DNA from 4 places in the Terrabacter ginsenosidimutans genome. Region 4 is predicted to be linked to each of the others. Evidence: riboswitches for the same ligand, from Rfam matches in the RefSeq annotation. Region 4 holds a riboswitch; each other region holds the start of a gene.
The links. A riboswitch is a leader RNA that binds a small molecule or an ion and turns the genes downstream of it on or off. The one in region 4 is predicted to bind cyclic di-AMP.
Positions count from the first base shown of each region.

Region 1 (5,042 bases), on a different contig from region 4:
GGTAACGCGGTCGCGCTTCGTCTGGGCGCCGAGCAGCTGGCGGCAGGCGCGGACGAAGTTGCGCGCGTCGGCCTGGCGCTGGAAGCCGAGGAAGTCGGCGCCGAGCAGGCCGTCGAGCAGCTGCGCTCGCCAGGGCAGCTGGGCGAAGAGCTCGACCGGCGGGAACGGGATGTGGTTGAACCACCCGATGCGCACGTCGGGTCGCAGCCGGCGCAGCAGGGCCGGGACGAGCTGCAGCTGGTAGTCCTGGACCCAGACAGTGGCTCCCTCGGCGGCGACCTCGGACACCGCCTCGGCGAAGCGCCGGTTGACGGTCTGGTAGCTCGACCACCACTCGCGGTGGAAGGTCGCCGGCACGATGACGTCGTGGTAGATCGGCCAGAGGGTGTCGTTGGAGAAGCCCTCGTAGTAGTCACGCACCTCGTCGGTCGACAGCGGGACCGGGTGGAGGTGGATGCCGTCCTCGTCGAAGGGCTCGGGCGCCTCGCCGGCGTCACCGGCCCAGCCCACCCAGGCACCGGGCTGGGTGCGCATGACCGACTCCATGGCCGTGACGAGACCGCCGGGGCTGCGCCGCCACTCGACCTCCCCGTCGTCGCCGACGACCTTGTCGACGGGCAGGCGGTTCGCGGCGATGACGAGGTCGTAGGTCGGCCGAGGGGTCGGCACGCAATCAACTCCTGGTGCTCGAGGGGAGGGGCACGGCCCACGACGTACCCGACCCGAGGGCGGGGCGCGCGGCGAGGCGCGATCGGTCTCACTCTAACGAGCGAACGGTGGCGCCCGGTGCGGTCCGGCTCTAGGGTCGAGTCAGGGCATCTCTGGCGGCGCAGGAAGGCCGGCAGAGGGCATCGCGCCGAGGTGAAGGAGTCGCCGTGAAGGTTTCCGACGTGCTGCGCTACAAGGGCAGCGAGGTCATCACCGTCAAGCCCGACGAGACCGTCTCCACCCTGCTCGACCTGCTGACCGAGCACCGCATCGGTGCCGTGGTCGTCAGCACCGACGGCTCGAGCGTCGACGGGATCGTGAGCGAGCGTGACGTCGTGGTCCACCTCCACGGCTCGGGGCCGAGCGTGCTCGAGGCCCCCGTCTCGCAGATCATGACGCACGAGGTCACGACCGGATCCGTCGGCGACAACATCGCCGACCTCGCCGGCACGATGACCGAGCAGCGGGTGCGTCACGTGCCGATCGTCGACGCGGACGGCAAGCTCGCCGCCATCGTCAGCATCGGCGACATCGTCAAGCACCGGCTCTCCGAGCTGCAGTCGGAGCGCGACCAGCTCCGCGACTACATCAGCAGCTGACCACCCGGGCAAGCAGGACGAACCAGGACACTCCGCGGCGCGCGACTGTGACGTTGGGGTCGCGGCCCGCCCGTCGCATACCGTAGGGGTATGAGTGCGTACGACCGGACCGAGCGGGTGCCTGCCCCGCGGCCCGGCGCGCGCACCGGCGGCGTCCCCGTGGCCGCACGGCCCGGGGGACCGGGGGGCCCCGGCAACCTCGGTCAGCAGCGCATCGGCCCCTACCGTCTGATCGAGGAGATCGGCGAGGGCGGGATGGGTGTCGTGCACCTGGCGCTCGACCCGCGCGGCCGCGCCGTCGCGATCAAGGTGCTGCGCGCCCACGTCGCGCACGACGCCGATGCCCGTCAGCGGCTGGCACGAGAGGTCGACACCCTGTCGCGCATCCGCGACGCCCGCGTCGCGAGCGTCATCGACGCCGACGTCATGGCGCCGAGGCCCTACATCGTGACCCGCTACGTCCCCGGTCCGGCGCTCGATGAGGTCGTCGAGGACCACGGTCCGCTGGCTCCGGCCGACCTCCTTCGTCTCGCGCGCGGCATCGCCGAGGCGATCCGCTCCATCCACGCCTGCGGGGTCGTGCACCGCGACATCAAGCCGGGCAACGTCCTCCTCGAGGACGGCGACCCGGTGCTCATCGACTTCGGCATCGCGCACCTGCAGGACGACGTGCGCCACACCGTCGGAGGTCTCGTCATGGGCACCCCGGGCTACCTCTCGCCCGAGCTCGTCGAGGGCGCGGCCATCACGGACGCCACCGACTGGTGGGGCTGGGCCGCCACGATCACGTATGCCGCGTCGGGCCGCCCGCCGTTCGGCCGGGCCCGCATGGACGCCGTCCTCACCCGGGTCCGCGCGGGCGACGTCGATCTCGACGGTGTCGACCCGCGCCTCGTGCCGCTCCTTCGGGCGTCGCTCTCACCCGACCCCAGACTGCGTCCGCACGCCGACGAGGTGATCGCCGCTCTCGAGCTCTACGCAGCAGGGCACGCCGCGACCGTCCCGACCCCGAGTGGCAACCCGTGGGACGACGGTCGGGGTGCGGTGCCCGGGGACACCCAGGTCGTCCAGGGCAGCGGCACTGCCGTCCTGCCCGCGGTCATGCCGACGGCGGTGCATCCCGTGCCCGACCCGGTCGTGCGGTGGGCGCCGCCCCCGACGGGGCCACGGGCGCCTGAGCCCGACCCCGCGGCATACGACCAGTGGGACGACCAGCCCGCTCCCGACGGCTACTGGCCCGAGGAGGAGTGGCACGAGGAGGAGCCCGCCCAGCGCGAGGGCGACCCACGCATCGGGCTCCCCATGCGCACGGGTCTGCTGGCCGCGGCCGGCGCCGCCTGGATCGGCGCCCTCATGGCGTGGCCCGGCATCGCCATCGTCGTCTTGGCGGCCCTCTCCGTGCTGGCTCGCGCCACCGACCGCTCCGTCACGGCCCTCGTGATGAGGCGCTACGACTTCGGGCGTCGGCGAAGCGACGTGCCGTTCGCCGTCGTCTCCAGCCCCTGGCACCTCGTCGTCGGCATCATCGCGACCGCGGTGGGGCTGCTGCTGCCGGTGGCCGTCGCGCTGGCCGGGATCTTCGCCGGGGCTCTCCTGCTGGCCGGCACGCAGGGGACCGACCTCGGCCCCGGCACGCCGATCACCCTGGCGGTCGGCGGGGTCCTCGGCCTGCTCATGCTGTGGTGGGGGCCGGGTGGCGCCTCCCTCCGGCGGGGGTCGCGCTCGATCGCGCGCAGCCTGGTGCCCGCGGGGGTCGCGTCACAGGTCGTGGCGGGACTCCTCGTCGTCCTTGGCGTCGCAGCTGCTCTCGTGGCGCTGCAGCAGGGCGCGAGCCTCACCTGGAGCCCCTTCTCCGGCAACCCGTTCGGAGCCTGACCGGCCCGCCTGCGTCAGACAGGCCGGCCCCACGTGTCGTGTCCGCGGTGCCGGTTGGGCCACTGTGCGTGTCGTCGAGGAGGTCTGTGCGCGTCCTGTGCGAGGTAGCGCATCGCCCCCGAGATCGGCTGGGAAAAAGATCACGGAAGTGTCTCGACTTGGGTTGTGCGGGGTTGAAACCTCACGTACCGTCAGTGCTCGGCGGCACCCGACCCTCGGGTCGGAGCGGGAGCTGTAGCACTGGCTCCCGGGTCGCTTCGTCGCGTCCGGCTCCACACGAACGCTCCCACAACTTCACATGGACACCCATTGAATCCGTTCCCTGAGCGCGCCGAGCCTCGCCAGCCAGGGATGTAGCCCACACCCGTGGGCCGGGCGAGGACGGGGGACCCAGTGTGGCCAGTGAGTGCATGTGTGTCGAAGCACGTGTCAAAGAGGACGAGATCTGGCCTGGGGGTGAAGTCGCATCTGCGACAGGGCACCTGACGCCCCAACCCGACAGCTAACCCCGCAGGCGCGCGTCAGGAAGGAATCACCCATGCAGTACATGTCCAAGCATGCTGTGGCCAGGAAGACCTCGGTCAAGCAGCGCCTTGCGGGAGTCGGAATCGCTGGAGCCGCCACCATCGTCGGTGGCATCACCACGGCAGGGTCGGCCAAGGCCGCCTCCGTCTGGGACTCGGTCGCCTCGTGCGAGTCGGGCGGCAACTGGCACATCAACACCGGCAACGGCTACTACGGCGGCCTGCAGTTCAGCTCGAGCACGTGGCGCGGCTTCGGTGGCGGCGCCTACGCCTCCCGTGCCGACCTCGCCTCCAAGGCCGAGCAGATCGCGATCGCGCAGCGCGTGCTCGCCTCGCAGGGACCCGGCGCCTGGCCCGTCTGCTCCAAGCGTGCCGGCCTGACCCGCTCCAACGGCGGGGCCACGACGACGGCCGTCTCGCGGTCGACGACGCGCACCGCCATCGCGGCCAAGAAGCCGTCGGCGACCAAGCCGGTGGCCAAGAAGAAGACGGTCTCGAAGAAGAAGACCTACGCGACCAAGCCGGCGACGACCAACACGGCCAAGGGCGCCAAGATCACCGTCCGCAACGGTGACACCCTCGGCAAGCTCGCCGCGCGCTACCACGTGGCCGGCGGCTGGAAGGCCCTGTGGAAGGCCAACGGGGCCCGGGTCACGAACCCGAATCTCATCTTCGTGGGTCAGACGCTGCGTCTTCCGTGAGTTCCTGATACAACTGAGCCGGACGGCCTCGCGCGACCAACCCCTGGGTTGCGCGGGGCCGTTCTCTCGTTCCCCGTTCCACCGGTTTGGGCGTATGCCGTCGGGCTCGGTTACGCTTTCGCCCGTCCACGGCTTGCGGCCGAGGACGTGCTGGCGTGGCGCAATTGGTAGCGCACCTGTCTTGTAAACAGGCGGTTAGGGGTTCGAGTCCCCTCGCCAGCTCTCTGCTCAGGCGGGTTCATGGTGCTCCTGACCTGCGGTTTCGCCGCCGTGAGGCAGGGCGGACAGCCCGTCGACAGGACGAGCCCAGCAATCGGGGCTTAGCGGCAGGGAGGTCTCCCCGCGACTTCTTGCCTGAGACTCCGAGGGCCGGGAACGGCGGCTGAACAGGCCGTTTGATGGAGCCTCAGTAGCCGGCGCCAAAGTCGGTCCGGGGCACCGTGGCCAGCACTTGTTGCTGGTAGTAGATCGGACCCTTCTCATCTGCGGTCACTGCCGAGGGATAGTGGGTCGATACGCCGAGCGCATAGATGTTGCGCCCGGAGACTGCGAGTCCGAAGTAGTCGCCGATGAACCCGCTGCCCCTCTGGCAGGGGTCCGTGGCCCCGGCGCAGGGGTACTGCGGCAGGCCGCCG
Region 1 covers NZ_BAABDC010000001.1:260,836-265,877, reverse strand. The annotation lists gene ABD831_RS01345 (alpha,alpha-trehalose-phosphate synthase (UDP-forming)) at 1-669, opposite strand, end outside; gene ABD831_RS01340 (CBS domain-containing protein) at 876-1,307, shown strand; gene ABD831_RS01335 (serine/threonine-protein kinase) at 1,398-3,182, shown strand; cyclic di-AMP (ydaO/yuaA leader) riboswitch at 3,528-3,716, shown strand; gene ABD831_RS01330 (transglycosylase family protein) at 3,721-4,407, shown strand; tRNA gene ABD831_RS01325 (tRNA-Thr) at 4,557-4,629, shown strand; gene ABD831_RS01320 (sialidase family protein) at 4,814-5,042, opposite strand, start outside.
Region 1: linked by a shared signal. The riboswitch ahead of ABD831_RS01330 (transglycosylase family protein) and the one ahead of ABD831_RS11710 (C40 family peptidase) in region 4 are both predicted to bind cyclic di-AMP.

Region 2 (5,042 bases), on a different contig from region 4:
GCATGGCACTGATGCCGCTCGCGACGAGCCTCGTCGCCGTGACGGCGGCGGCCACGGTGCTCGGCGTCGGCAACGGCCTCGGCGCAGGCCTCATCATGACCCTCGGGGCGGACGCGTCACCCGCCGACGGCAGGGCGCAGTTCCTCGGTGGCTGGCGCCTCTGCGCCGACCTGGGAAGGGCGGCGGGCCCGCTGGCGTTGTCAGGGCTGAGCGCCATCATGTCCCTCGGCGCGTCCGCCGTCGTGCTCGGCGTGGGCGCCATCGTCGGTGCCGGGTGGCTGCGCATCTGGGTGCCACGGCACGACCCGACCCGGGTCGGCGACCGCGGCCCGGCGACGACCGGTCCTTGAGCGCTCTCCGACTCTGAGAAGGTATGACCGTGACGGACCTGATCGACACCACCGAGATGTACCTGCGCACCATCTTCGAGCTCGAGGAGGAGGGCATCGTCCCCCTGCGCGCGCGCATCGCGGAGCGTCTCGGTCACTCGGGTCCCACCGTGTCGCAGACCGTGGCGCGGATGGAGCGCGACGGCCTCGTCGCCGTGTCGGGCGACCGCCACCTCGAGCTGTCCGACCACGGGCGCCTGCTCGCCACGCGGGTCATGCGCAAGCACCGGCTGGCCGAGCGCCTGCTCGTCGACGTCATCGGGCTCGAGTGGGAGTACGCCCACGACGAGGCCTGCCGCTGGGAGCACGTGATGTCCGAGAAGGTCGAGCGCAAGATCCTCGGTCTCATCGGCGAGGGCCTCGAGTCCCCCTACGGCAACCCCATCCCCGGGCTCGACGAGCTGGGCGTGCGCCAGGACGCCGACTTCCTCACCGGTCTCACCACCCTCACCGCAGCGGTGGGGGAGGCCCCCGCGGTCGTGACGATCCGCCGGATCGGAGAGCCCGTGCAGGTCGACCCCGAGGCGCTCGCGCTGCTGACGAGCGCCGGCGTCGTGCCCGGCGCGCGGGTCGAGGTCGTGCGCGACGGTGGCCGTGTCGTCGCGGTTCGTGAGGGCAGCGAGCGCTCGACAGGCGTCTCACTGCCTGACGACGTGGCCGTCCACGTCTTCTGTCAGGCTGCCTGAACACTCTGTATTCGTCAGGGTCTGCCCCGGTTGGTGGGGCCCTTTTGTCATGCTTCGCCAGCCTCTGCGGGGCCCCCGGAAAAATCTTTGACTTCCGGGAACTCGGAGGTGACAAGGCAGATCGACTTGGGTACGGTGGGCGAACTTGCTCTCCCCGTCGAGCGAGTGCCCCGGGTCGGACCGCCTAGTCCTGCCATCGACCTGAGGCTCAGCACGAACCGCATGGCAGGAGCGGGGGAACCACTTTCTCCGGGCGTCGAGAGACGCCCTCGGGGTGAAGCCCTCCGTGGACCGAACCTGGTCCGAGCGAAGGCCGGGCAGTACCTCCAGCCCGAACCCGACAGCTCACCTCGTAGGCGTCGAGAGGTCTATCTGTGGCTCAGAACGTTTCCGGGCGCCACCGCGCCCCCGGTCGATTCAACGCGATCGCCGAGCTCAAGACGATCGCCAAGGAGTCTGCTCAGCCCGCTGTGAAGGGCGCCGCGGTCGTGGCGGCCTCCGGTGGCCTGATCGCCTCGTTCGCCGGCACGGCGAACGCAGCTGACGGCTCGAGCAGCGTCGTCGCCGGCCCCGCGGCCGTCGGCCCCGCCGTCGGCACGCTCAAGGCCGGCAACGCCCTCTCGGCCATCGGCTTCGCGACACCCGGGCTCAAGCAGGCCAAGGTCAAGCCGGTCGTCATCGAGGACATCGTCGTCAAGGCGGACCGCGCCGAGAAGGCCGCCGCCGACAAGGCGGCCGCCGACCGCAAGGCCGCCTCGCAGCGCGTCTCCCGCTCGGCCGCCCGCCCCGCCCTCAACGTCGCGCCCGCCCCGAGCGCCAGCGGCATCGTCGGCATCGCGCAGTCCTTCTTCGGCGTCCCGTACGTCTACGGCGGCTCGTCGCCGTCGGGCTTCGACTGCTCCGGCTTCACCTCCTACGTCTACCGCCAGGCCGGGATCTCCATCCCGCGCACCGCGTCGGCGCAGCAGGCGGCAGCGACCCGCGTCAGCAACCCGAGCCCCGGTGACCTCGTCTTCTTCGGTTCGCCGGCCTACCACGTGGGCATCTACGTCAGCCCGGGCCGGATGATCGACGCCCAGCGCACCGGCACCGTGATCGGCAACCACTCGATCTGGACCACCCCGTCGGGCTACGGCCGCTTCTGAGCCGTCACCTCTCACGCCTTGCCGTTGCGCCCCCACCGACTCCGGTGGGGGCGCAACGCTTTCCCGGGGGCGGTGCGGGCCGTGGTTGACTGAGTCGATGACCGATCAGCGTGCTGCCGAGTCCACGACCCTCATCGAGCTCGACCTCTGGAGCGACCTGGTCTGCCCCTACTCGTGGGTCGCCAAGCGGCGCGTCGAGGCGGCGGTCGCGGCGTTCGAACGCCCGCACGACGTCACCGTGCGGCTGCGGTCGTTCGAGCTGGACCCTGACGTCGCCGTCGGGGGAGCGGTGCCCGTCAGCGAGCACCTGTCCGTGCGGCACGGTGGGGACGTGGGGACCGGACGCCTCATGAACGCCAAGGCCAGCGAGGTCGCCGAGGCCGACGACCTCGTCTTCGACTGGGACCGGGCCGTACGCGCCAACACCTTCGACGCCCACCGCCTCTGCGCCCTGGCAGGGGAGATGGGCGGGCCCGCTCTGAGGTCGGCCGCCGTCGAGCGCTTCCACTCCGCCCACTTCGGCGAGGGACTGGCCCTCGACGACCACGAGGTGCTGCAGCGGCTCGCCGCCGAGTGCGGGCTCGACGAGCGACGCGTCTCCGCGGTGCTCGCCTCGGACGCCTATGCCGAGCAGGTGCGAGCCGACGAGGAGCAGGCCCGTTCGATGGGTGTCACCTCGACGCCCTTCGTCGTCGCCAACGGGTATGCCGCCGTGACGGGGGCGCGGCCGGCCGAGGACTACCTCGCCCTGCTCCGCGGCGTCGCCACGCAGACCGTCTGACCGGCGCCCGACGAGGCGGACGGCATACGCCCTCGTTCGGGAGCGCTCGCCCGCGGGGCTCGGTCGCGAAAGGGGCAAAGCGCTCACGCTCGGCCCGACCGTGCGCCGCTGTGGGCATGTCGCGCCGGGAATGGTCGCTTGGAACGTCTTTCGTTGCAAGGATGCTGAAGGTGCGTGGTCGTCGCGCGGACGGGTCGGGGGACCCGGTGTCGGTCATGCACCCAGAGCGAGGTCGAGCAGCCGACGACGTCGGCAGACCGGGTGGGTGACAGTGGAGCGGTCGGACGACGGATCCGACACCGGACGTGACGCCGGCGAGGTCCTCGATGCCGTCGAGGTGGAGCAGCAGGAGGCCGTCTGGGCGGCGTGGCGTTCGCTGCCCGACGAGTCGCGCTCCCTGCTCTGGCGGCTCGTCGTGCACGAGGAGAGGCCGCAGCAGATGGCACCGGGCCTGGGCACGACGCCCAGCGGGGTGGCAACCCTGGGCAAGCAGGCCCGCAAGCGGCTGCGCCAGACCCTGCTGGCCGAGCTCGCCGCCAGGCCGGCCGAGCCGCAGTGCCAGGAGGCGCGACGCCGGCTCGGCGGCTACGTGCGCGACTCGCTGCCCCCCAGCGCGCGCCACCACATCGACGACCACCTCGACGGCTGCGCCCGGTGCCGCGCAGCCGTGCGCGACGTGGTCGACGTCGATGCCGCGATCCGGCTGCGCGTGGCACCGGCCCTCCTGCCCGGAGCGTTCGCCGCGGCCGAGGAGGCCTCGGTGCCCGTCGCCGTCGGCATCGCCCCGACCCTTGGCGGCCCCGACCCAGAAGACGACCCAGGAGACGCCGGAGACGGCTCCGTGGTGCCGAGGTGGGCGACGACCGGACGGGTGCTGTCCGTGCCTGCGCGGTCGGCCGCCGCGGTGCTGGCCGCTGCGTCACTCGTCCTGGCTGCAGCGCTCCTCCTGCTCCAGCACGAGCCGGGCGGGCGGGTCTCGGCCGAGGCGCCGGTAGGGCCAGGCTCGTCCACGGCGTCGGACGGGGCGACGGACGACGCGGAGTCGCCCTACCCGACGCGGGGGACGTCTGGGGCGCCCAGGCCCGTCATCGGGGTGGCGACCGCCCAGGCCGTCTCGCGCTTCCAGTCATCGGGTGGTCGCACCGACAACGGGGGGAGCGCGGGCAGCCTCGAGCGACAACGGCGCTCGGCCTCTGACACGACCCCCAGTACCTCGGCGGCCAAGCCGACCACGACACAGGTCCAGCCGTCCCCGGCCAACCCCTCGACGACCTCGTCTCCGGGGGCGACCACGACCACGCCACCCAGCACGGTGGGCACCGTCGTGAGCCTGCGCTTCGCGCCGAGCGACCAGGGGTGTCTCGCTCATCTCGCAGCGCCCGCAGGCTGGCTCATCACGTCGGTGCAGGACGTGCGCGGGAGCCGGGTCCGGGAGCACGTGAGCACACCCACCTCCGTCTTCGACGGCCGTCTCGGCGCCGGCGACCTCGTCGTCGAGGTGACCCGCGTCGAGCCTGACCTGACGGGTGCGCTGACGGTGCTCTTCACCTTGCGATCGGGGGCGACGCTTCCCGGCTCGGGGAACTACCCGTTGCGATGACCGCCGTCGTCGGCCCGCTCGAGGGGCTCCTCGGGGTCCACGGCAGTGACGGTGGCGTCGGGCGCGGTCGGAGCGGGCGCTGTGGGAGCGGGCGCAGCCGGGGGCGGGAGGGCGGCATACGCCATCGGGACGTCCTGGAGCGGCGGGACGCTCTCGTCGACGGGGATCACCTGGCTCAGCCGGGTCAGCTCGACGACGGCCCGGATCGGTGAGGTCGTCGGCACGACGAGGCGGAGGTCCTGGCGACGGTCGCGCAGGCGTTGGGAGAGGCGGAAGAACGACGCGATCGCGGCGCTGTCGACGTAGGTGGTGCCGGTGAGGTCGACGACGACGAGGGTCACGTCGTCCGGGACGGCGTGGGCCAGCGCATCGGTGAGCGCTCGGGCGTTGGACAGGTCGAGCTCGCCGGTCACCCTGGCGAGCTGGGTGGTGCCGGAGCGC
Region 2 covers NZ_BAABDC010000006.1:8,820-13,861, reverse strand. The annotation lists gene ABD831_RS16530 (MFS transporter) at 1-350, shown strand, start outside; gene ABD831_RS16525 (iron-dependent transcriptional repressor DtxR) at 380-1,075, shown strand; cyclic di-AMP (ydaO/yuaA leader) riboswitch at 1,282-1,446, shown strand; gene ABD831_RS16520 (C40 family peptidase) at 1,450-2,220, shown strand; gene ABD831_RS16515 (DsbA family oxidoreductase) at 2,318-3,001, shown strand; gene ABD831_RS16510 (zf-HC2 domain-containing protein) at 3,267-4,601, shown strand; gene ABD831_RS16505 (STAS domain-containing protein) at 4,586-5,042, opposite strand, start outside.
Region 2: linked by a shared signal. The riboswitch ahead of ABD831_RS16520 (C40 family peptidase) and the one ahead of ABD831_RS11710 (C40 family peptidase) in region 4 are both predicted to bind cyclic di-AMP.

Region 3 (5,042 bases), on a different contig from region 4:
TGCACCGTTTGTAGGTAAGTGACCATTAGGTCACTGATTGCGAACTTGCTTTGCAGTCGTCCCATTGGCCCAATACAGTCGGGTCAACCCCTCCAACGACCGGTCCGGAACTAGGTGAGGACCAGGATTGGCCCCGAGATTTGCGTCCGTCGATGACTACATCGACTCCTACCCCGAGGAGACACGGACCCAGCTTTCGGGCGTCCGGCGCGCCATCCGGGAGGCGGCGCCCCATGCGGGCGAGAAGATCAGCTACGGCATGGCGACCTTCACCGTCGACGGCAAGCCGCTCATCTACTACGCCGGCTGGAAGAACCACGTCGGGCTCTACCCGGTCCCGACGGGCGGCCCGGAGTTCGAGGAGGCCATCGGCCCCTACCGGCGGGCCAAGGACACCGTGCGCTTCCCGATCAGCCGCCCCGTCCCGCTCGAGCTGATCTCCGAGATCACCGAGCTCTGCCTCCAGCGGCGCGCCGCCGCGGCCGAGCAGTCCACGTAGCCGGACAACCCCCTCGAAAGAATTCCGGTGGAATCGCAATCCAGTGAGCCCTGTGGCGGCGAACCCCTGCGCGGAGACGGTCGACGACGACCCCCCGTCTGAAGCAGAGCAGGATGGACGGCTTGTCTCCTCGTCAAGGAGGAACACAGATGCGCACCACCACCACTCGCATTGCCGGCGCCAGCCTCGCCGCAGCAGCCGCCATGGCCCTCAGCATCGGTCCGGCTTTCGCCGCCGACGCGTGGGTCAGCGCCAACCTCAAGCCCGTCGCCGGCAACGGCGTCCAGGGCAGCGGCACGGCCATGGTCGAGGTCCAGGGCAACAAGATCACCGTCACGATGGCCGCGAACGGCCTGCTCCCCGACAACCCCCACGCGGCGCACATCCACTTCGGTGCGGCTGCCCGCCACGAGTGCCCGGTCCTGTCCGATGACAAGAACGGCGACGGCCACCTCAACACGACCGAGGGCGGCCCCGCCTACGGCGACATCGTCGTGTCGCTGACCAAGACCGGCGACACGAGCCCGAAGTCGGGCCTCGCGATCGACCGCTTCAGCACCGCGCCCGGCGGCAAGATCGCCTACCAGCGCGGCAGCATCAAGGTCTCGAGCGACGTCGCCAAGGCGATCTCGGCCGGCGAGTCCGTCGTCGTCATCCACGGCGTCGACTACAACAAGGACGGCAAGTACTCCGGCGACACCAAGAGCGACCTGATGCCGTCGCTGCCGACCGAGGCCACCGACCCGGCGCTGTGTGGCGCGCTGCGCGTCGCTCCCGCGGGCGGCATGCACACCGGCGGCGGCCTCGCGGCTGACAGCCTCAAGAGCGGTGGCCAGAACGAGGCCCTCATGCTCGTCGGTGGCGGGGCCCTTCTCGCTGCGGCCGGTACCGGCGCCTTCGCGGCTCGTCGCGCGCGTTCGCGCGCCTGAGCGACCGAGGCCCTCACATGCCTGAGCCCACGCAGTCTCCCGACGGCGACCGGCCGGCCGGCCACGTCCGTCGCCACGGGCGTGCGGCCGTGGCGGCGGCCGTCGCGGTCACGGCCGTCCTGGTCGTCGTCGGGATCGTCGCGCTCGTGCTCGGGCTCAGAGGGACACCCGGCTCGCCGCAGCCCGCGGCGGGCCGGGTGCCCCCCATCTCGCAGATGTCCAGCCCGCCCGGTCCCGCCACCCCATCCGGTTCAGGCGCCTCGTCGACGCCGCCACGTCAGAGCGCGACGTCGAGTCCCGGGGCCGACCGGGGCGCCGCCGGGAACGGCAGCATCGGGGACTTCCTCGAGGCCTCCGAGCCGACCTCGATCGAGATCCCCTCGATCGGGGTGCGGTCCCGGCACTTCGTGCCGCTCAGCGTCCAGCGCGACGGCACGATCTCGGTGCCGGGCACGGCGCAGGAGGTCGGGCTCTACGACGCCGGCCCCACGCCGGGGCAGCTCGGCCCCTCGGTGCTGGCGGCCCACGTCGACACTCCTTCCGGGGTGCCGGGGATCTTCCACGAGCTGCGCCGGGTCAGGGCGGGCGACGTCGTCAGGGTCTCGCGCCGGGACGGCTCGCACCTGACCTTCACCGTCGACCGGGTCGCGGCCTACAACAAGGCGCATTTCCCGACCGAGCTCGTCTACAAGGGCGACTTCACCAAGGCGGAGATCCGCCTCGTGACGTGTGGGGGGCCCACCGACAGCCGCAACGAGTACCGCGACAACGTCGTCGTCTTCGGCCACCTGACGAACGCGAGCTGAGCGCCCGGCGGACTACCCGCGAGGGGCGGGTGGCTGGCGCCCGTCAGCTGTGACTCCGGTCACACCCAGCCGCAGGTAAAGCGTTGGTATAGGCGCTGAAAACAGACATTCAGGTCTCCCCCTACGCGCCGCCGTTACCGTGGCGTGACATTTGCCAGTTCTGTCGTCTACTCTTCCGGGAGTCCGGCTACCTGGTCGGACTCTCGTGAGGTGGACCGCCTAGTCCTGTCACCGCCTGACGAGAGAGATCAAACCTTGTGACAGGAGCGGAGGAACCACACGTTTCTCCGGGCGTCCGGCGCAACGACTTCGGACGCCCTTGGGGTGAAGACCGCACCCGCCACGCGAACGCTCGCGCGGTGGGGGCAGACCGGGCACCTTTCCGCCCGAACCCGACAGCTAACTTCGTAGGCGCGGAGAGGTACAAACGCGTGAACATTGAGAACACCCGCGGCCGCCACCGTGCGCCAGGTCGCCACAATCCCCTCAACGAGCTCAAGCTGCTCGCCCGTGAGTCGGCTCAGCCGGCCATGAAGGCGGGCGCTGTCGTCGCCGCCACCGGTGGCCTCGTCGCCACCTTCGCCAACCCGGCGAGTGCCGACACCCTGACCCCCAACTCGGGCAACGTCGCTGCTGCCGGCGCCGAGTCCGCGGCCCCGGCTGCCGTCGGCCCCGCGACCGCTGCTGCTCCGGCCGCATCGACCGCGCTGTCGAAGATCGGCTACGCCCCCGCGGTGCAGCAGGCCGTCGCCCAGCGCGTCGCCAAGCCCAAGCCGCAGGTCATCGAGGACGTCCAGGTCAAGACCGAGCGCGCCGCCGCCACGAAGGCTGCCGCTGACCGCAAGGCCGCCGCTGCGCGCGCCTCGCGCGACCTGACGCGCAAGACCCTGACGGCGAGCACCTCGTCGGCCAAGGTGAGCGTGAACGCCTCCGTGCCGAGCGCCTCGTCCGGCATGCGCGCCTCCTCCAACTGGGCCACCGCCGGCCAGTGCACGTGGGGCGCCCTGAACAAGTGGTACCAGTCCGAGGGCTACTACCCCGGCGGCTGGACCGGCAACGCGATGGCCTGGGCCTCCGGCGCTGCGTCCGCTGGCTACACCGTGACCAGCACGCCGCGCACCCGCTCGATCCTCGTCATGCAGCCCGGCGTCCACGGCTCCTCGAGCGTCGGCCACGTCGCGTGGGTGACCGCGGTCAACGGCAACCAGGTGACGATCATCGAGATGAACGCCCTCGCCGGCGCGTACAACTACAACACGCGCACCCTGACCGACGGTCCGGGCATGAAGTACATCTACGCGCCGTGACCCACGGGTCGTGACCGCGGAGTTCTCCGCGAGCTGAGCGCGTACGAAGGGGAGGATGCTGCGGCGTCCTCCCCTTCGTCATACCCGTCACAACCCTGGACAAGCGGGAATGATCGCCGCCTTCCGGACCTTGTCGAGTAGGTGGTTGAAGGCTCCACCGATCAGCGGTGGATGCCGCCGACCACCACCGACAGTCCCCTAGCAGTCCCCCAAGACGTGAGGAGCAGGCCTGTGTCCACGGCCTTCGACACCATCCGCATCGGCCGCTGGGACCTCCCCCAGCGCTTCGTCATGGCACCGCTGACGCGCAACCGCGCCGGCGAGGGCCAGGCACCGACCGCGCTCAACGCCGAGTACTACGGCCAGCGCGCGAGCGCCGGCCTCCTCATCACCGAGGGCACCCAGCCGAGTGCCGTCGGCCAGGGCTACCTCGACACCCCCGGCATCCACTCCGACGAGCAGGTCGCCGGCTGGCGCCTCGTCGCCGACGCCGTGCACGCGGGCGGCGGACACGTCGTCGTGCAGCTCATGCACGCCGGCCGCATCGCGCACCCGGACAACAAGGGTGGCCTCGAGAGCGTCGCCCCGAGCGCCATCGCGGCGCCCGGCGAGATCGTGACCGCGAACGGCCAGCAGGCGTATGCCGTCCCGCGCGCCCTCGAGACCGACGAGATCCCCGCGCTCGTGGCGGAGTTCGTCCACGCTGCGCGTCAGGCGATCGCGGCCGGGCTCGACGGGGTCGAGGTGCATGCCGCGAACGGCTACCTGCCGCACCAGTTCCTCGCGCCGAGCAGCAACCAGCGCACCGACGCCTACGGCGGCTCGCCGGAGGCGCGGGCCCGCCTGACGGTCGAGATCACCACGGCCGTGGCCGAGGCGATCGGCGCCGACCGCGTCGGCATCCGCATCTCGCCCGCACACAACATCCAGGGCGTCCTCGAGCAGGACGAGGTCGAGACCGCAGCGACCTACGAGTCGCTCGTCGAGGGCATCGCGCCGCTCGGTCTCGCCTACCTCAGCATCCTCGGCGACCCGGAGTCCGACATCGTCCGCGACCTGCGCAAGCGCTTCGGGGGTCCGGTCATCCTCAACACCGGCTTCGGCAAGGTGACCGAGCTGGCCGACGTCGAGGACATCCTCGAGCGCGACCTCGGTGACGCGGTGGCCGTGGGCCGCGAGTTCCTCGCCAACCCGGACCTCGTCCGTCGCTGGCGCGAGGGCGCGGCCCTCAACGAGCCCAACCCGGACACCTTCTACGGTGGCGGCGCCGAGGGCTACACGGACTACCCCGCCCTCCCCTGACGTCCCCCACGCCCACTCCCGTCGAGTGAGCGCCCAGTAACAGTCGAGTGAGCGCCCCGTCACACGTCACGTGTGGCGGGGCGCTCACTCGACTGGGGCGGGGCGCTCACTCGACTCTGGGGTGGGGTGGGTAGTGCTCGCCACGTGGGGTGGGCCCTTTCCGGCAGGGCCTTGTCCTCCCCGCGGGCTGACGTGGCGC
Region 3 covers NZ_BAABDC010000001.1:1,004,478-1,009,519, forward strand. The annotation lists gene ABD831_RS04670 (iron chaperone) at 128-499, shown strand; gene ABD831_RS04675 (hypothetical protein) at 649-1,428, shown strand; gene ABD831_RS04680 (sortase domain-containing protein) at 1,446-2,234, shown strand; cyclic di-AMP (ydaO/yuaA leader) riboswitch at 2,471-2,660, shown strand; gene ABD831_RS04685 (CHAP domain-containing protein) at 2,666-3,541, shown strand; gene ABD831_RS04690 (alkene reductase) at 3,773-4,843, shown strand.
Region 3: linked by a shared signal. The riboswitch ahead of ABD831_RS04685 (CHAP domain-containing protein) and the one ahead of ABD831_RS11710 (C40 family peptidase) in region 4 are both predicted to bind cyclic di-AMP.

Region 4 (5,042 bases):
GACGTCGGCGTAGATGCCCTGCCCGAGCACCTCCTGCCGGTTGAAGACCTCGAAGAGGTTGAACTCGAGGTCGCGCACGTTGCTCTTGTAGTGGCCCATCCGGGACCCTCCGCGTTCTGTCGCTCGTCGTGCGTCCGCGTTGTCGGTGCGGGCGCGCCAAGTTACTGGCCGGTCACTTCCATGATGCTACTGGCCGGTAACGACCGCAAGAGGGGGAGGTCACAGTTGCGCCACGGGGGAGAGGCGGGTGCGTGAGGGCGTATGCCGGGTGGCGCGGACCGCGCCCGACGAGCACTCCCGGCCACCCGGCATACGACCATCGGGTTGCTCGGGGACAGCAGAAGGGCCCGGTCGCGATGACCGGGCCCTTCCGACTTCTGGAGCAGGCGGCACGAATTGCACGTACGTCTTCCTTCTGGAAGAAGGCTGTTCTGCTACTGAACTACGCCTGCGAGGCGTCGCCAACCGTAGCAACAGACGGGGCCCGACGTCCAAATGCGCCGCGCCGGGTGTCAGGACCCGTCGCGCACCCGGCGGGCGAACGCCGAGGACCGCGCCCGCAGCTCCTCGACGCGGCGCTCGACGAGCGCGAGCGGATCGAGGCCGCCCTCCATGCTGTTCGGCAGCCGCCGCACGTGCGCCGAACAGCGGAAGTCGGCGTGGACGAGCGTGCCGAGGCTGTTGCCCTCGCGGCCCGCGGCGCCCGCCCGCCTGGCGACGAAGAGGGACACCTCGCTCGTCGCGAACACGTCCTCGCACCAGGCGCACATCGTGCTCGCCTTGCGCGTGCGCTCCGAGGCCCGCAGGACGAAGCCGACGGGTGCGTCGTCGACGGGGACCACGGCATACGCCCGTTGGGGGTTGCTGCGGTCGACCCAGCCGAGGACGTCGAGCGTCTCCCAGTCGAGGTTCTCGAGGTCTGGTGGGAGGCTCGCCTGCTTGGCCTCGCGTCGGGAGGTGTTGACGAAGGAGGCGCGAATCTCGTTCTCTGTCAGGGGTTTCACGGTCTGTTCCTGTCGGTCGGCATGACCGGATGGCCCGGTCAGCCAGGGTGGGGGAGATGGCGTCGGACCGTGTCCGCTGAGCAGGCCATGATGGCCCCCACCTCTCCGCGGGCCTCCCCGCCGACGATCGACCTGCTCCCGAGCGGAGCGGCGTCCATGATGCGTCGATCCGACCGGAACGGTCCACCCATTAACCGGCGGCCTGTCCCGGTCAGGCACCGTCTGCCCCGGTTCGCTCTCATTTGACGTGGCAAACATTGCCAGAATTTGTCCTACCGCGATGCTTTCGTGACCTTCTCTGTCACATTCGATGAATGTTCATCGTCCGGGGTCTCCCCCGGACGGCCCGCCGGACGCCGAATCCTGTCCACCGGTGGGGCAGCCAAGCAATGACGGACAGGAGTGGGGGACCCACCTTCGGACCGGCCTGCCGGTCCTTGGGGTGAAGCCGCATCTGCGGCCGGGCAACTTCCGCCCGAACCCGACAGCTCACCTCACAGGCGTGGGAAGGACCAACCCATGTCCGCTTCTACTTCTGCACGTCGAATTTCCTTGCAGTCCATGGCAATAGCGCCACTTGTGACCGCAGCACTGCTGGTCGGGACTGTCGGCACCTCGCCGGCCCCGACAGCCTCCGCGCCGAGTGCACCGGCAGCATCAGCCGCCTCGGCCCTCCCGGCCCGAGCGTCGGTGAACCTGGCAGCGAAACCCGTCGCCTACGTCACCCCGGCGTCCATAGCCATCCCGCGCGGGCTCAAGGCCGTCAGGATCGCGGCCGCCCAGAAGGGCAAGCCCTATCGCTGGGGCGGCGCTGGGCCGTCGTCCTTCGACTGCTCCGGGCTCGTCTACTACATCTACAAGAAGAGGCTGCACGTCTCGCTGCCGCGCACTGCCAACGCCCAGCGACTGAAGACGATGCGCATCGCCAAGGCCAGCCTCCGGCCCGGCGACCTCGTCTTCTTCATGTCCGGCGGCCGCGCCTACCACGTGGGCATCTATGCCGGCCACGGCAAGATCTGGCACTCGCCGAGGCCTGGCCAGCGCGTCCAGCTGTCGAAGCTCTGGACGTCGCGCTGGGTGGCGGGGAGGGTGCGCTGACCCTGGCGGTGGTCGACTCGGGTGTTGCGGGACGAGGGGATCCCGGCTCGATCGGACCAGGCGGGAGCGCAGGGAACGCGGTCACGACGCGGTCCCTGTGCTCCCGTTTGGCGTAGACTGGACGTATCGATTTCGAGAGACTGCAGTTGCCGATCTCCCCCGGCGCTCAGGGCTGGCAGCGTGTGGGTCAGCGCATCTCAGACCAGCTGGTCTAGCGAGCGAGGGCGTGAACCATGGGCACACGAGGCGGCATCTGCGGGACCCGCTCCAGTGATGGATGACAACCGGGGTGAGTACGGACGCGCTCACGGCGACTGGCAGTCCGACGACGCGAGCCGCGTCGACCGACTCGCCGCACTGAGCCAGATGGTCGATTGCGAGCCGCCCGCGAGGGGACACTCGCCGGGCCTCATCAGCAGCCTGAACAGCCTCTGCTCCGTGGCCGTGCGCGAGGTTCCTGCGAGCGGTGCGGGTCTGAGCCTGACAGCCGGGCAGCCGGGTGCCGGCAGCGCGGCTGCCTGGTCCGGGCACAACGCCCAACGGCTCGAGGAGCTGCAGTTCAGCCTGGGGGAGGGCCCGTGCATCGAGGCGGTCGACGTGCGCCGGCCCGCCTTCGAGCCGGACCTCACCACGACGGGGTCTCGACGCTGGCCGCTCTATGCGCCGGCGGCCTGCGACCTGGGAGCCCGCGCGGTGTTCGCGGTGCCGCTCCAGATGGGCGCGGCTCGGTTGGGGGTCCTCGACATCTACCGCGACCAACCGGGATCGCTCACCGCAAAGGCCATGCGGGATGTCTTCATCCTCGCCGAGGTGGCCCTGGCACTGCTGCTCGAGAGCCAGCGCACCCGCAACCGGGCGTCCTTCGAGAAGGGCATGAACGAGGTCGTCGCCCATCGCACGGTCATCTACCAGGCCCAGGGCAAGGTCATGGTCGCCCTCGGGATCAGCCTGCCCGAGGCGTTGTCCCGGCTCCAGGCCCACGCCTTCAGCACGGGCAGGTCGCTGGCGGACGTCGCCCAGGACGTCCTCGACGGCACGACCGTCCTGGACAAGGACCCCGGCGGGTAACGCCCGCCCGCATGTCCCCCGCCCGGCGCGGTGGGCCATTCTCGAAACCGTCGCATTGCTCTGTCGCGTATGCGTGTGCGCCGGCCGCGGAAGGCGTACGGTCGATACAGCAAGCTGCCCTGGACCCGGTGGCGACATTCTCCCGGGAGTCCATCATGGAAGCCACGCCTCGCCGTCGTCCCCCCCTCCGGCTGGCTCGCTACCATCCTCCCGGAGTCGCGGACTCGTCTGATCATCCGGACGCGGTCTCCTGGGGAACGCCGGCTGCGGCGGGGGACGGGGCGCTGCTGCTGCTGGTCATGCACGAGGACCGCGGGTCGGCGTGGGTTCTCAGCCTCTCCGGTGAGGCCGATCTCTTCACCCAGGGGCTGCTCGAGGACCAGCTGGACACGGCTCTGGCGATGGGTCGGGAGTCGCTCGTCCTCGACGTCCGGCGGCTCACCTTCTGCGACGTCGCCTGCGCCCAGAGAGTGCTGGCCGCCACCCGGACGGGCTCCGCCACGCTGCTCGGGGCGAGCGGGGAGGTCAAGCGTGTCTTCGAGCTGCTCGATGCGGATGAGACCTTGCCGCGTCGCAACGTCGGCAGCGGCATCGGTGAGGGGTGACCGCGGGCGGCGCCGCCGACGCGCATCCGCACCATGACTGGCGCGGCCGGAGCGTCCACTTACCGCGATGGGGTCCTGCCGATACACTTGGGGTAGCAAGAGGTGAGCCGTTTCCCGGTTCCTCCATCCCTGAACCCGGAGTCGTGATGTCCACCATCCCGAGCGAGCGGGTCGCTGAGACCTTCGTCGAGGTGGCAGACACCTTGGTGGACGACTTCGACCTCGTTGACTTCCTGACCATGGTGACCGAGCGTGCGGCCGAGCTGGCCGGTGCATCGGCAGCCGGCCTCATGCTGGGCGACGAACGCGGCCAGCTCCGCTTCATGGCGGCCTCCCACGAGTCGGCCCGACTCCTCGAGCTCCTTCAGCTGGAGGGTGGACAGGGACCCTGTCTCGAGTGCTTCCGGCTGGGGCGGCCGGTGTCGCACGACGACCTGGCGAGCGCCGCCGACGTCTGGCCGCTCTTCTCGGCGGAGGCCGTCAGGCTGGGGTTCCACTCCGTGCAGGCGTTCCCGTTGCGTCACCACGTCACCGTGGTCGGAGCGCTCAACACCTTCGGCCCGGAGGCGCATCGACTGGACCCCGAACGCATCCGCGTCGTGCAGGCCCTGGCCGACCTGGCAACCATCGGCATCCTCCAGGAGCGGGCCATCCGGCACGGGGAGCTGTTGGCCGAGCAACTGCAGCACGCCTTGAACAGCCGAGTCACGATCGAGCAGGCCAAGGGCGCCCTGGCACACATCAGGTCCATCGACACCGATGCCGCGTTCAACCTGATGCGAAACCACGCGCGACAGAACCACAAGCGACTGGTTGATGTCGCGCTCGCGGTGCTCGAGGAACCGACCGGCATCCCTGAGCTCACGAAGCGATGACGCTGCGCGGGTGAGACCTGCTCATCCTGCCCGTCGTGGCGCCGCGAGGTCCTGACTCAGCTGACTCAGGCGACGGGTGTACGGCGCTGGGCACCGCCCGACGGAGACAGGCCATGGCCTCGGGGCTCGCAGACGGCCCAGGAGAAGTGTCGCGACCCGACGTTGAACTCCCCTCGACTCGCGCAGGGCTCGGCGGCCGACGGCGCCAGCGCGCGTCGTCGAGCCTTCTGGGGGTCTGCGTCCTGTGGGGGCCGTGGCGCGTCGTCCTCGACGACGATGCGGATCCGTGTCCGGTGCTGCGACAGCGAGAGGTGCAGGTCCCCGGCGCCCTCCAGCACGGACCGGCGCACCATCCGGCCGATCAGCGGGGACACCCTGGGGATCATCGGGGC
Region 4 covers NZ_BAABDC010000003.1:299,561-304,602, forward strand. The annotation lists gene ABD831_RS11695 (acyl-CoA dehydrogenase) at 1-99, opposite strand, end outside; tRNA gene ABD831_RS11700 (tRNA-Gly) at 379-452, opposite strand; gene ABD831_RS11705 (FBP domain-containing protein) at 513-1,004, opposite strand; cyclic di-AMP (ydaO/yuaA leader) riboswitch at 1,359-1,516, shown strand; gene ABD831_RS11710 (C40 family peptidase) at 1,695-2,102, shown strand; gene ABD831_RS11715 (GAF and ANTAR domain-containing protein) at 2,376-3,170, shown strand; gene ABD831_RS11720 (STAS domain-containing protein) at 3,470-3,775, shown strand; gene ABD831_RS11725 (GAF domain-containing protein) at 3,772-4,650, shown strand; gene ABD831_RS11730 (hypothetical protein) at 4,716-5,042, opposite strand, start outside.